DNA from 2 places in the Brevibacillus sp. HB1.1 genome. Region 1 is predicted to be linked to the other one. Evidence: riboswitches for the same ligand, from Rfam matches in the RefSeq annotation. Region 1 holds a riboswitch; the other holds the start of a gene.

What was found. A riboswitch is a leader RNA that binds a small molecule or an ion and turns the genes downstream of it on or off. The one in region 1 is predicted to bind cyclic di-GMP.
Region 2: another riboswitch for cyclic di-GMP. It lies ahead of ggt (gamma-glutamyltransferase); the one in region 1 lies ahead of HPY27_RS14750 (GNAT family N-acetyltransferase).

Annotation. Positions count from the first base shown of each region.
Region 1 is NZ_JABMIV010000005.1:14,314-21,651, reverse strand. Features, by position in the region: gene HPY27_RS14785 (amino acid ABC transporter permease) at 1-248, opposite strand, end outside; gene HPY27_RS14780 (amino acid ABC transporter substrate-binding protein) at 321-1,097, opposite strand; gene HPY27_RS14775 (DNA alkylation repair protein) at 1,258-1,965, opposite strand; gene HPY27_RS14770 (hypothetical protein) at 2,089-2,274, opposite strand; gene HPY27_RS14765 (DNA alkylation repair protein) at 2,409-3,248, shown strand; gene HPY27_RS14760 (Crp/Fnr family transcriptional regulator) at 3,248-3,925, shown strand; gene HPY27_RS14755 (peroxiredoxin-like family protein) at 4,010-4,672, shown strand; cyclic di-GMP riboswitch class I at 4,846-4,929, shown strand; gene HPY27_RS14750 (GNAT family N-acetyltransferase) at 5,124-5,678, shown strand; gene HPY27_RS14745 (methyl-accepting chemotaxis protein) at 5,671-7,161, shown strand; gene HPY27_RS14740 (alpha/beta hydrolase) at 7,282-7,338, shown strand, end outside.
Region 2 is NZ_JABMIV010000004.1:272,103-279,440, reverse strand. Features, by position in the region: gene ggt (gamma-glutamyltransferase) at 1-1,299, opposite strand, end outside; cyclic di-GMP riboswitch class I at 1,482-1,570, opposite strand; gene HPY27_RS13825 (SET domain-containing protein) at 1,820-2,437, shown strand; gene HPY27_RS13820 (glutamine--tRNA ligase/YqeY domain fusion protein) at 2,517-4,184, shown strand; gene HPY27_RS13815 (APC family permease) at 4,306-5,640, shown strand; gene HPY27_RS13810 (GNAT family N-acetyltransferase) at 5,711-6,139, opposite strand; gene HPY27_RS13805 (QueT transporter family protein) at 6,619-7,224, shown strand; gene HPY27_RS13800 (energy-coupling factor ABC transporter ATP-binding protein) at 7,221-7,338, shown strand, end outside.

The DNA of each region.
Region 1 (7,338 bases):
CCGATCACTGGCAAGAGTGGGAGACCAAAGACAAAAAACAATAGCTGTAATAATAAAGGCGTTCCACGCATGACATACACATAGGTGTGCGCGAACCAAGACAGACCTCTGCTGCTGCTATTCGCCATTAAGGTAATGAGAAATCCCAATGGGATCGATGCCAGGATGGCGATGAAGAACAGCAACACCGTCATCTGCGCCCCTTCTAGCATGGGCACGGTAATGGAGATAATATAGTCTAAGCTCATCTGGTATGCTCCTAATCCTTATAATAAAGCGTGGCTTCGCCAATCATTCGGCGAAGCCATCGTATCTTCCGTTTATTTCAACACGCGATTTTCGCCAAACCATTTTTCTGATATTTTAGTTGCTGTTCCATCCTGATTCATGGTATCCAAGGCTTTTTGCAGTTCGTTCAATAACGCCTCGTTCCCTTTTTTGACGCCCACTCCATACTCCTCAGGTGCAAGTGATTCTTCCAACAGCTTAAAGGTTCCAGGTTCTTTTGCCATGTAGTAATCGGCTACAATCTGGTCGATGACAACTGCTTCCACGCGGCCAATCTTCATATCGCTCAATGCCAGTACATTATCAGGATACTCTGTAATTGATTTGACCTGATTTTTCATGTCACTTGCATTGACAGCGTCAGATGCGGAAGACAGCTTTTGCAAACCAATTGCTTTACCGGCCAAGTCTGACAGCTTGGTCCAGTTGCTATTTGCCATCGTGACCACTACTTGCGCGTTTTTCAGATAAGGCTTGGTAAAGAGAACCTTCTCTTTTCTCTCATCTGTAATCGTATATCCATTCCAGATCAAGTCGATACGACCGCTATTTAGTTCAGACTCTTTTGCACTCCAATCGATTGGTTGAAACTCGACTTGTTTTCCCATTTTTTCGCCGGCTGCACGCGCATAATCAATATCAAAACCGACTAGCTCATTTTTTTCATCCCGGAATCCCATTGGTGCAAACTTATCATCAATTCCGATAATCAGCTTGTTCGCGTCAGCGCCAGTTTTTGCGCTGGAACAGCCCACTACCAATGAAACCATCGCACTCAACAACAAAGACATCCATGCTATTTTCTTCATCGTGATGATCCCCCTCGTTTCCCTACTCTATATTTTACTCTGATAAAGTGGTAATACGTTAACAAGGTATCATGATAGCACATTAGCAAGGAATAGTCGATACTTTAGCAAACAAAAGCACCTTAGAAATATACGCCAAATGAATGAGTAAAATGCCCGACTAGCAGATGCATGTCTTTTTCTTTTTTCCGACACTCCCTCGTTCCTCTATCTTTTTGATATACTCCGTAGCCAACGGAACCTTGCACGCTGTCTGTCCGACGTCCACATGTACTTTGCCAATCGCTGCAGCCACTTCCAACGCTTCCTGATGAAGTTCCGGTACATACGCCCCTACTGAAATAACGAATTGATTCATGGTGTACCGTACGCGATTTTGTTCCTGATGAATCGTCTCCTTCACTCTCATGAGGAGCCGTTTGATTTCTTCTTTATGTAGCTGTTCATCGGGAGCAATCGACAAGTAGTTCGAATACGTATTCCACCCACATGTGGCTACCATCTCTTCCTTTGACTCGATCCATTCTCGTGCCAACTCCATGGCAAAATGACTCTCAGCCGCTACACTCGCAACCGTATATTCGGCGGGCGCGTACCAAGACGCTTCCTTGACCCAAGTCTGCAACCGCTCTTTTGTCATGCTCTTTGGGTCAACCGTCAATCCGGCCAAGTACATGGCGTCGTAGTTTCCCGTATCGTACAGCGCCTGGACGAGTTGCTGATCACGCTTGACCTCCTTGACCAGCTTTTTCATATCGCCGACTCGCACGCCAAACAAAGGCTCTTTTGCTCCATGCCGCAATAACGTTTTTTTCGTCTGCTCTGTCCGCATCGCTTCGAGCTTCTGCATGACTTCTTCCAGCGTCATCTTGTCACCCTCCTTTTTCTTCTATTAATTAGGATAACCAGCGGCGTTACCTCCAACACGAAAAAACCCTCCTCATTTAAAGGAGAGCTTTTTCCTGAAGAGCTTGACGCGCTTTTCCTATCCTTACGCCTGACTGCGTACTTTGATATACGAAACATTTCTGACGTTGATAACAACATCATCGTACTGTAGCCATCCACCGTCTTGATTAGCGACCATTTGAATGATCTCTTCCGGTTCCGTCGTTTCAACGCTAATCGTTTCACCGCCTCCGGAAAAGTAAAATTGAATCACTTTTACTTCCTTCATAAAATCCCCTCCTATTCCTTCTAGTTATCGGATGGTTGGAAAATTTTTGTTATGGGTGATTTTTTAGGTATACTTTTGTTGCAGCTATTCCGTTTTGAATGTATACCATTTCTGTGAAAAGGGGTTTGTTGAAAATGCCGGATTCGGTACACACGAGAAAAGGAGCAAGTAAAGCCTCGCTCATCCCTGACAATGTTTTAGCACTCCTTCATGCTGGAGAATTAGAAAGTGTCAATTTGACTGAATGGCAGGCTGTTGATCATATTCATCTGGTACAAAGCGTTCTTCCTCATGTTCAATTAGACACACATATCTCTCAACTTGTTTATCAATTAGAAGAAACGGGATCTACGAGCGGAATGAAAGCTATCCGTCTGATTGGCCAAGAACTACTTGCGATCTTACACAAATCGGGTGAACCCACAGCTACGTCTCCCGTTTTCCTATCGTTGGCCACCCACAAGTCAGACAGTGTACGTTGCTGGAGTGCCTATATCATTGGTTTGGACAACAGCTTATCGCTCGAAGAAAAGCTAAGGCAAATAAGAAAACTCTCGGCAGATCATCATTTTGGAGTGAGAGAGATCGCATGGATGGCAATTCGAGATTCTCTCGTGCATGATCTGAACCATTCCATTCACCTCCTGAGCGAATGGGTACTTGATACTGACGAAAATATTCGCCGCTTTGCGGTAGAAGCTACACGCCCTCGAGGGGTCTGGTGCAAGCATATTGACACATTGAAAAATGAGCCTGCTCGCTGTCTGCCCTTGCTTACGCCAGTGAAGTCAGATCCATCCAAATATGTTCAAGATTCTGTTGGGAATTGGTTGAACGATGCGAGTAAATCACAACCTGACTGGGTGACGCAGCTTTGTGACGATTGGTTAAGAATCTCTGATACAAAGGAAACGAAAAGAATTGTCACCAAAGCGAAAAGAACGATTCTGAAGACCCAAACCGAACAGAAATGATGAACCAAATCACCTATTTATCTCAATTTTATTTGTTAAATTCATTATCCGAGGAAAGTTTGCGCTTAATCGATCAATTAACCTCCTTATCCCCTTTTCCCAAAAATACGTGCATTCAAACACCAGAAACTTTTTCAGAGAGCTTTTACTTTATCAAACAGGGGAAAGTACGTTTATATAAAGTAAATCGGGATGGGCGGCAGTTCACATTCGACATCCTCGGGGAAGGCAATGTGTTTGGAGAAGTGGATCTCCTCTCATTAGGTACACGGGAGATGTATATAGAAGCCATCGAAGACTGCCTCATTTGTAAAATGAGCAAAGCAAAATTTGAGAGCTACATAATCGAACATCCGCAACTGATGATGAAGATCATGAAGATCATTAGCGATAGAATGGTTTCGATCAGCCAGGCAGCCGAAAATCTTGCTCTTCTCCCTTTACAAGATCGCATTATTTCCACATTAGTAAGGCTTGCCGATCAATTTGGCACTCCTAACAGTTCGGCATTTCAACAAATTGACTTACCTCTTTCCCATCAAGAACTCGCCCATTTTGTCGGGGCATCCAGGGAAGCTGTGACGGTAGCATTACGTGCTTTAGTAAGAGAAGAACTAATTCAAACAGGCTTTAAATCCATTTCCATTCATCGGGACGAAATTTTGAAGAGAATGTAATCCAGGTTACATCTTCCCCTCCAAAAGAAAGATATCGTAAAGCTATGGCTTTTACTATTCTTTCGAAAAAGAGGGGAACAACATATGGATAAACCACATTTTCAGAGCCTGCGCGAAGAGCTAGATTTTACAACCATTCAAATAGCAGACCTCCTCACTCGTGAAGTAACAGATGCATTTACAAAATCAATCGAGGAGCTGCGGACCTCTGGACACGCAAAGGGCTTGCCGATTGGTTCGATTGCACCTGATTTCTCGTTGAACGATCACACTGGCAAGACCATTACCTTGTCGGAAAAAATCGGAAAAGGTCCCGTCGTCCTTACATTTTTCCGTGGATCATGGTGCCCCTACTGCAATTTGGAGCTGCAAGCATACCAAAAACAGATCGATACGATAACCTCTCTGGGTGCCCAATTGTTTGCCATTAGTCCACAATCTCCTGCACACTCTCTTACTATGCAAGAGAAAAACGGTCTGAGCTTTCCCGTGTTATGCGATACCAATAACCAAGTAGCAGAAAAATATAAACTCAGATTCAGACTGCCTGATTTTTCACATGATACCTACCGATCATTGGATATTGATCTCCATCGTTTTAATAGCGAAGATTCATGGACACTCCCCATACCTGCTACTTATATCCTCGACAACCAGGGCGTAATCCGTTCAGCAGGCTTAGATCCTGATTACAAAAAACGCATGGAGCCTAGTGAAGTTTTAGACATTCTGCGTACCCTAACCTAACGCTTATATAACGAAAAACCAGTTGATCACACAACTGGTTTTTTCTACGTCTATGCTTTATGAACAATTAGTTTATTTTCCCTACCAAAACTTGACAAGAATATATCTTTTGGCTTATATTTTGCATGATTATGTCTAGCAAAATTCGACACATCTTTACAATTTTTGCTAAAAAATGCAAAAGGCAAAGTCATCGAAAGGTGGCGACGCAAAACCACGGGTCTACAGTCTTTGACCATGATAGCCGGGTTGCCATCATCTTGAGACCATTTATTCGATGTTGGTAGCTTCGGTTGTTCCATTTCGATGGAACGGCCTTTTTTTGTGTTTACATTTTTGAAAGGAGGATGAAAGCACTTTCATTATCGTATCGGATGGAAAAACATAACTTTAGTGACGTCAAACATACACAACATGGTTCAATCAGAGAAAATGATGGAGTGGAGAAGTTATGTACAAACAAGTAGAAACCGTACAAGAGTTAGCACAATTTCATGAAATCAAAGAAACAGTATGGACAAGCATGGGCTTCGAGATGGAGCATGCGAAAGAAGGCTCGGCTCAGTTCCTCTTACTTGCCGAAGATGGTGAAGCAGGTGGAACATTTGAAATGACGCCCTTTTCCAAATCAAGTGCTTATATGAAATCACTTTTTCAGGATGTTGTTACAGAAGATATGAAAGTAATGGAGGTAGACAGTCTCGCTGTTTTGCCGAAATACCGTGGACAACTAGGGCAAAAAGGAATTTGCTTAATGATAGATTACGCTGAAAAGCACGGTTATACCCACGCAATCGGGGTAGCAGATCCAACTTTTTTTACGTTCATTAATAAGAAGTATCAAGTAAAGGCGACTCAGACCAAAGATATCGTCTTTTACAAAGGGGCCGATGCCATTCCGACCCTCTTCCATCTAAAAGATGTCTATGACAATAAGCACGATCCGAAATATTCCTGGTACAATTCGTCGTCATCCAACCAAGTAAAAGTCGAGGTAGGTGGGTAACATGGATAACATGGATAACATTGATCTATTGAGAAGAAGAAACAATTGGGTCGTAATCGTATTCGCAAGTATTATTACGGTAGTTCAGGTCTTAAACCTTTTTCTAGGCGTATCGTACACATTCGTTTTCACGATACTGGGTATTTTGTATGGCGTACTGGCACCTTTTACTTACATCTCTAATCGCCCGAGGTTCCGTGAAAAAGCAGCGCCCTTCATGAAGTTTTTCAACTTCGCGGTAATCGGAATTTTTATGTTCATCGTAGTTGGACTGGACCCGCATATGATCAATATCATGACCATTATGTTCTTTGTAGCAGTCATGGGGATTTATCAAGACCGACTCATCAATATTTTGACGATTGTATCGACATTGGGTATTGTCTCTTACTACTTCCTGACACAGAGAGAAACGATTTTCCATTCGACAAACAACCTTGATCTGATGTACTTCTTGCTTACCTTCTGCTTCGTCTCTGTCACGAGCATGATGCATGCTGTATTCAATAACAAGCTGCAAGAGGAAAGTGAGCAACAAAAACAAGAAGCGATTGCCTCAAAGGAATCGTTGCAACGTGTTCTGGATCAGATCAATGAATCACTCACCTCTATGCAAGACTATCAAGAGAATTTGAACAAGGTGACGGACGGTGTAAATATTCGCGCAGTCGAAACCGTCGCTTCCCTGCAAGACATTATGGAGTCCTTTACGGTTCAGACCAGCAATACCGACGAACTGCGTCGGGAAATGAGCTCGACGAATCTGCAAGTGGAGGACATGACCCGCTCTGTTACAGAGATGCATGATTACGTAGAATCGACCAAAGAAGCCACTAATGAGAGCGGCAAACGCATCGGCAACATCGGCAATGACTTTGAACGATTCATCAAGGATATCCAAGGTACGAACCAGCTGATTCAAGAGCTCAATAAAGAAACCGAATCGATTGGGAAAATCATTCAAACCATTTCCGAGATTTCTGCACAAACCAATCTGTTGGCACTCAATGCCACGATTGAAGCGTCTCGCGCAGGCGAACATGGCCGAGGATTTGCTGTCGTAGCAGATGAAGTACGCAAGCTGGCTGAATCCTCCAAGCTATCCTCTGAATCGATCTCGAACCTGCTCATGACCATTCGCGAAAAAATGAAGCTCGTATCAGATATGATTTCTGAGTCACAGACTTCTTTTGAGAAAAATAGCGAGGGCATCATTGAAGTACAAGAAATGTTCACCAATGTAGACAACTACATGCAAAACTTTGCGGATAAAACGAAAAACCTGCAAGAGTTCATTATCCATGTTCACAGTATGATTCAAGAAGTCGGCGCAAAAGTTGAAGTCAACGCAGATATTACCGACAAGAACAAAGAGAGCCTGGAAGAAGTGCTTGTTCTCGTTTCTGAACAAAAAGACGAAGTCGTTAAGGTTTCTGGCGGCTTTGAGAAAATCGAACAACAGATGCGTGGTCTCCATATGTAACCTTCCTGCAACCGCCTTTCACGGGCGGTTGTTTTCTTTTCTCATTTTGTAACCGAATGGATATATAATGTAAATATTCTGATATTTATAATCTTATACAATGAAAGGAGCACATCATTGATGGATGCACGAATCGAAACAAAAACGATTCAGACCGATCGACTGCTCGTTTCTTAT
Region 2 (7,338 bases), on a different contig from region 1:
GTGTTTGGAGTCCAAAGAGAAATAGCTTCCGCGGTTTTGCAAAAGGATGCCCGTATCTTTCGCTACGATGCCGGAACCCCAGTCAAAATAGTGACTCTGAATGATGGACACGGCATTTCCATCTTTGTCGACGATCCCGAACCAGGTTGTATCGCCTTTTGGATCAAGCGGTTCTACGGATTTGGCAGCTTGCTTCATATCAATGCGCGCAGCTAAATCTTTCCCGTGCTGCTTGGACAACAGCTCATCCACAGGGATATCCACAAAGGCAGGGTCAGTCAGCCATTTGTCACGGTCAGCAAAAGACTGTTTGGTAGCTTCCACAATCGTGTGATAGTAATCGGGTGTTCCTTCACCCATGCTCTTGAGGTCAAAGTTATTCAAAACATTAAGAATAGAGAGCGATGCCATGCCTTGGGAGTTAGGCGGAACGTTGTACGCTTTATATCCGCGGTAGTCTACCGAAATCGGATCTGCCCAAGTGGAGGTGTGCTTCTCAAAATCTTTCAACGTGAGCAATCCGCCGTTGGCTTGCATGTCTGCTACGATTTTTTTAGCTACTTCTCCTTTATAAAAACCGTCAGCGCCTTTTTTCGCAATGATTCGCAAAGTATTGGCAAGATCCTTTTGTTTGAGAATTTCGCCTGCTGCATAGGGATCACCGTTGGGCTTCAGGAATGTTTTACGGAATCCATCAAAACGTTGAAGATTCTTCAAGTTATTGTCAGTTGGATCTGTCGCGTATTTCGTCCAATATACTTGGTTGGGGGAGACTGGATATCCGTTCTCGGCGTATCCAATGGCAGGCTCCAGCAGTTTGTTCCATTGAACCTTACTGTTGCCCATGCTTTTATGGGCGTAGTTGTAAGCCTCCCACCAGCCGGAGACGACACCAGGGACAGTGTTTGCCGATTCATAACCGCGGGACGGGATTTTTTCGTAGCCTTTGTTTTTGTAATAGTCGATGGTTGCCTTTTCGCCTGCGCGACCACTGCCGTTCAGTGCCTTCAGCTCTTTTGTTTTGGCATTGTAGATGAGCCAGAAGTTATCTCCACCAATGGTTGTGTAATGAGGATAGACGACAGCTAATGTGGAAGCGGCTGTAATAGCAGCATCTACAGCGTTTCCACCGTTTTCCAATGTCTTCAGGGCCGCAGCCGTAGCCAGATAGTGAGGAGTCGTCACCATTGCGTTCGGTGACATCGTTGTTGGACGGTTAGCAGCTTGTGCCCCAGAGAATGTTGATACCCCGATGACAGCAGTCAGCGCGACGGTTGAGAGTTTCTTCCAGAATGACATTCCTATGAAACCTCCTTCATGATGAATAGAATAATGAATTCATTAAACCGGCTATCCGCTGTTGCCTCACCTCCTTCAAAAGTCAAAAATACACAAACATACAAAAATAGACAAAAATAGACATTATGTGCGCAAAAAAAGACCAATGATATAGGATCATTGGTCTCGTCCTACATCAATACTTCGGTAGCTGGCAAGCGTGTCCGCTGTTGCGGAGGTAGCCCCTGTAGCTTTGCGTCGCCGGATTTCCCCGGGTTTGCCGTTTCGATATCAATGGATGAAGCATAAAATTGACACATTTACTGATGCGATCGTTGTGGGAAAATGTTCCTAAAACACCGTTTGCCAATAATATAGACTATTTACCATTTGTGGTAAATAAGAAAAAATTTTTTAATCCAGAAAAATAGTCAGGAAAGCTATGGGGAGGGGTGTTTTTCGCAGACATTCACACACCTCATGGGGCTGAATTGCTTATGATGATAAAAAGGCACATAAGCCAAGGAGTGAAACAAAGACCATGATGCATCCCGATACAGAATTGCGCTATATCAACGATGAGATCGGGTACGGTGTGTTTGCGACAAGGTTTATCCCAAAAGGAACGATTGTATGGGCACAGGATAATTTGGACCAGGTATTGGACCCTGCATTTGTGGAAAAACTTGACTCATTACGAAAACAGGACGTGCAAAAATATTCATTCAAGAACCAGTTCGGAAAGTACATTCTTTGTTGGGATAAGGCAAGGTACGTGAACCACAGCTTTCATGCGAATTGTGTGCCGACCATGTATGATATGGAATTGGCTGCACGGGATATTTTTCCGGGCGAAGAGCTGACCGATGATTATGGAACGTTAAATCTGGATGAACCTTTTGAGTGTTTGCCCGAGTCTGACACGGATCGCTCCCGTGTAATGCCCGATGACTTGCTTCGGTATTACCCACAGTGGGATCGGATTGCAGCGGAAGCATTCCAACGTTTCAATCATGTTGAACAGCCTTTGTTGCATCTGATTTCCCCGAAGCATCTCGAAACGATTCGAGGGATCACGGAGCAGCGCTTAGCCATTGATTCTGTCATTCATCTGTATTGCAGGCCACAATGGCAAACGAGGCAGCAATGGAAGACGTGAGCGGGTCGGTCCACGACCCGATTTTGTTGAACTCTGGGTAGAGAATCAGTATTATGGAATGTAAAGGTGAAGTGAAAGGTTGATTTCATTGGAAAACAAGGTAGCGGCATCCAATTTTATCCGCAATATCATGATTGATGACTTGCAAGAGGGCAAAGTAAAAGAAATTATTACCCGCTTTCCCCCAGAACCGAACGGGTATCTTCATATTGGACATGCAAAAGCGATTTGCCTCAACTTTGAGTTGGCACGTGAATTTTCCGGCAAGGCCAACCTGCGTTTTGACGACACCAACCCGGTGAAGGAAGACATCGAATACGTAGAGGCCATCAAAAGGGACGTTCAATGGCTTGGCTTCGAATGGGATGGGCTGTTTTTTGCATCTGATTACTTTGAAGAGATGTACAACCGTGCGGTGCTGTTGATTAAAAAAGGTCTGGCTTACGTAGACGATCTGTCTCCCGAAGAAATGCGTAAAATGCGTGGAACATGGACAGAGCCAGGCACAGATAGTCCGTTCCGCAACCGATCTGTGGAGGAAAACCTGGATCTGTTTGCACGGATGCGCCAAGGGGAATTCAAGGACGGAGAAAAGGTGTTGCGTGCGAAAATCGATATGGCTTCTCAGAACTTCAACATGCGTGATCCGGTTCTGTATCGAATCTCCCATGCAACGCATCACAATACGGGCGACAAATGGTGCATCTATCCGATGTACGACTTCGCTCATCCGTTGGAGGATGCCATCGAGGGCGTGACACACTCCCTGTGTTCACTGGAATTCGAAGATCATCGTCCGTTGTACGACTGGGTAGTCCGCGAGTGCGAAATGGAGAGTGTACCACGCCAGTACGAATTTGCCCGCTTGAATCTGACCAACACCGTTATGAGTAAACGCAAGCTGAAACAGCTTGTTGATGAGAATGTAGTAGACGGCTGGGATGACCCGCGCATGCCAACCATCGCAGGCTTCCGTCGTCGCGGCTATACACCGGAAGCGATTCGTACATTCGCTCGTGAAGTAGGGGTAGCGCGCGCTAACAGCACGGTTGACGAGAAAATGCTGGAGTATTTCATCCGTGAGGACCTGAAGCTGAAGGCACCACGTACGATGGCTGTTTTGAATCCGTTGAAGGTCGTCATCACGAACTATCCGGAAGGACAAGTCGAGATGCTCGAAGCGGAGATTAATCCAGAGAACCCAGAGATGGGCAATCGTCAAATTCCGTTCTCCCGCGAAATCTACATTGAGCAAGACGACTTCATGGAAAACCCGCCGAGCAAGTATTTCCGCCTGTTCCCGGGAAATGAAGTGCGTCTGAAGCACGCGTACTTCATTAAATGCAATGACGTCGTGAAGGATGCAGATGGCAACGTGATCGAGATCCATTGCACGTATGACCCTGAGACGAAGAGCGGCAGCGGTTTTACAGGTCGCAAGGTAAAAGGGACGATTCACTGGGTGGATGCGACCAATGCGCTTCCTGCTGAATTCCGTTTGTACGAGCCATTGATTATGGATGATGAAGACGCAGAGGGCACATTCCTCGACAACGTTAACCCGAATTCGTTGGAAGTGCTGCAAGGCTATGTGGAGCCAAATATGAAAGAAACCAAGCCACAAGACAAGTATCAATTTTTCCGTCATGGCTATTTCAATGTCGATCCGAAGCATACGACAGATGATAAGCTCGTATTCAACCGGATTGTATCGTTGAAGAGTTCCTTTGAACTGCCAAAAGCATAGGAAATACGTATATAAATCAAGCGCTGCTGTGCATGGAGAACCCGTGTGCAGCAGTGCTTTTTTCTTTCGTGATTATAAATCAACGTGTATAATTATTCTGTTACATAAAGGGGGACAGGTAGTGAACGGGAGAGCAGAACTAACACGTAGTTTGAAGTTGCGACATATTGTCGTAATTGGACTGGGCTACATGGCCCCGATGGCCGTTTTTGACACCTTTGGCATTGTATCTGGAGAAACGGGGGGACACGTTCCTGCTGCTTATGCAGTCACACTTCTTGCGATCCTGTTTACGGCGGCAAGCTACGGAAAGATGGTACGGCTATTCCCTTCAGCAGGGACCGCGTACACGTATACGCAACAAACGATTCATCCCTATGCAGGATTTTTGGTAGGCTGGGCATCTTTGCTAGATTATTTATTTTTACCGATGATTAACGCCTTGTTGACGGGAGTATACTTATCATCCGTGTTTCCTGACGTGTCGACAGCATGGTGGATTATTGGTTTCATTGTATTGGTGACGGGGTTAAACGTATTTCGCGTAACGGTAACCGCATCCGTTAACTCGATTCTAGTGCTGTTTCAAGTCGTGGTCGTCGTATTATTTGCGGGATTGGCAATCCGTGGTCTTATGCAAGGTGACGGGCTTGGCCACGTATTCAACCTGCGTCCATTTTTGTCACCGGATATGTCTGTCATTGCACTGCTTTCCGGTGCGTCGATTCTTTGCTTTTCCTTCCTTGGCTTTGATGCAGTAACCACGCTCACGGAGGAAACCGTCGATGCGAAAAAGACGATTCCTCGCGGGATTATGCTCGTAGCACTCGCAGGAGGAGCGTTATTTATTACGGCCTCTTATTTCATGCAATCATTATTTCCTGATGTTTCGGTATTGTCTGATCCAGAAGCGGCCTCTGCGGAGATTGCTCTGTTTATCGGTGGGACGATCTTTCAATTGGTGTTTTTGGCGGCAGCGTTGTCTTCGACACTGGCATCCGGACTGGTATCAGTCACGAGCGTGACACGCTTGTTGTACGCAATGGGACGAGATGGATTTTTGCCGCGACGCTGGTTCGGTTATGTACATCCGAAGCTGAGAACGCCTTTGCTTAACGTCTTACTGGTCGGAGCGTTGATGCTGTTCGCTTTGTACATGGATTTGTTAACAGCAACTTCCTTTATTAACTTCGGCGCACTAATCGCTTTTAGCTTTGTGAACATCAGCGTAATGGCGTACTATTTCCGTAAACAAAAGAACAAGCATAGCAAGGATTGGTGGGGCTTCGTGTTGTCTCCACTCATCGGGACAACGTTCATCGCCTTTCTGTGGGTCAACCTCGAAACAACGTCCATGATGCTGGGCTTGCTATGGAGCTTTGTAGGCTTGATCTATTTGTTGTACCTGGTGAAGGTCAAAAAAACCAATTTGGAAATGGTGAAGTTTGAGGAGTAACATGTGGAAGACAAAGAGCCCTACACCGATTATTGGATGTAGGGCTACTTTTTTGCGGAAGATTAGACTGCTAATCAATTCTCTTCTGTAGGTAAAATCTTTGATGGGAAAGAGGGCAATCCTCGAGTACACCATGTATTTCGTACCCGTGTTTTACATAAAAGTCCTTTGCTTGAAAATCAAAAGTATCTAAATGAATCAAATGAATGCCATACTCCCTAGCTGTGTTTTCAATTTCAAGAAGAAGTTTGCTTCCCAATCCGGTCTTTCTCAAATCATCTCTGACCCACAAAGCATCAATGTACAAACATCTCCAAGAATAGTACACACAATTTATTCCCGCAATGATAGTGCCATCTTCATCACGAACGTGTTTATTGATTTTTGAAAAAGGAACGGTCAGTTCAAAAGGAACATTCGATTCATTGTATTCAACGATTCTTTGCTCAATAAATTCAGCGTCATCTTTCGTGCTTTCTCTGACTACATATTGTCCCATGATAACTCCTTTATTTAGTTATCTTGAATATTTGATTAGTTTGACTACTAGTATATCACGAGGGTGTATGGAAGACACCGCCGCACGTGGCTCTCTCTTTTTTATTCATTTCGATTCTCCCTAAGAAAGCAGGGGGAAAGCAAACAGCTCGCAGAGGAAACAGGAGAAATAAGCGAAGATCTTAGGGACACCGACCGAGACGGAATGCAAAAAGCGAAACACGCCCTTAAGCGTCCACCTCTGAAACACATCCTGAACCGGCCACTTTGGACGCGGTTTCGCTTTTTGCATGGAGGCGGGCAGTCAATCCCCCAGCTGGTGGCCCTAGAAGCTGAGCGTTTTCTCCTGTTTCCTCCCCACCCTACCGCTAGAACCAATGGTTTTACCCACCCTCTTCTAGACGATCCAGAAAAGAGAGAGTAAACTGGCTACAGGAATATTCCAAACATTAACACTTGACACAAGGAGGAGTTATTCTGATGCTCTCGAATCTGTTCCGGCGGAAGTGGACGACGGTAGATTACGTCCTGATTGTCGTCACTGCCGCGCTCTACGCTGTTGCCATTATTATGCTTGCCAATATCAAGCTCATTCCTTCCGTACCGATCCGTCCGGCCAATGCCCTTCAGCCCGTTTTTGGCATGTTATTCGGCTTGCCGGGATGCATTGGTCTTGCCTTTGGAAATATGGTCAGTGATTTGTTAACCGGAAGCGCACCGCCTCATGCGATCGCGGTCGGTTTCTTTTCTAATTTTATGGGTGGCTTTATCGGGCTACTTGCTGTGAGTCATCCTGCCCTGAAAACAAAACGAAGCGTTTTTCAATACATCGTGTTTGTAGTCATCATCAGCTCGGCAGTAGTAGCATGCGGGATTCTCGTTAATTTTGCACTGGGATTGACTCCGAAAGAGGTAGTTGCTGTATTCATCCCGACGGTGTTCTTGAACCAAGCCATATCAACGGCAGTTCTGGGACCGATCCTCTTAAAGCTGTTGTACCCATTCGTGAAGCGCTCTGGACTATACCGGGGTCGCCCCTTGCAGGATTTTAACTATCTCGGGAATGAAAGCAGGATCGCAAGGTGAAAACAGAACCATTGCTGCGAGTAAACGGAGTTTATTGGCATTATGAAGAGGGAGCACAGCCTGCGCTAGCGGACATTCATCTGGCGCTTTATCCAGGGGAAGTAGTCGGCGTAG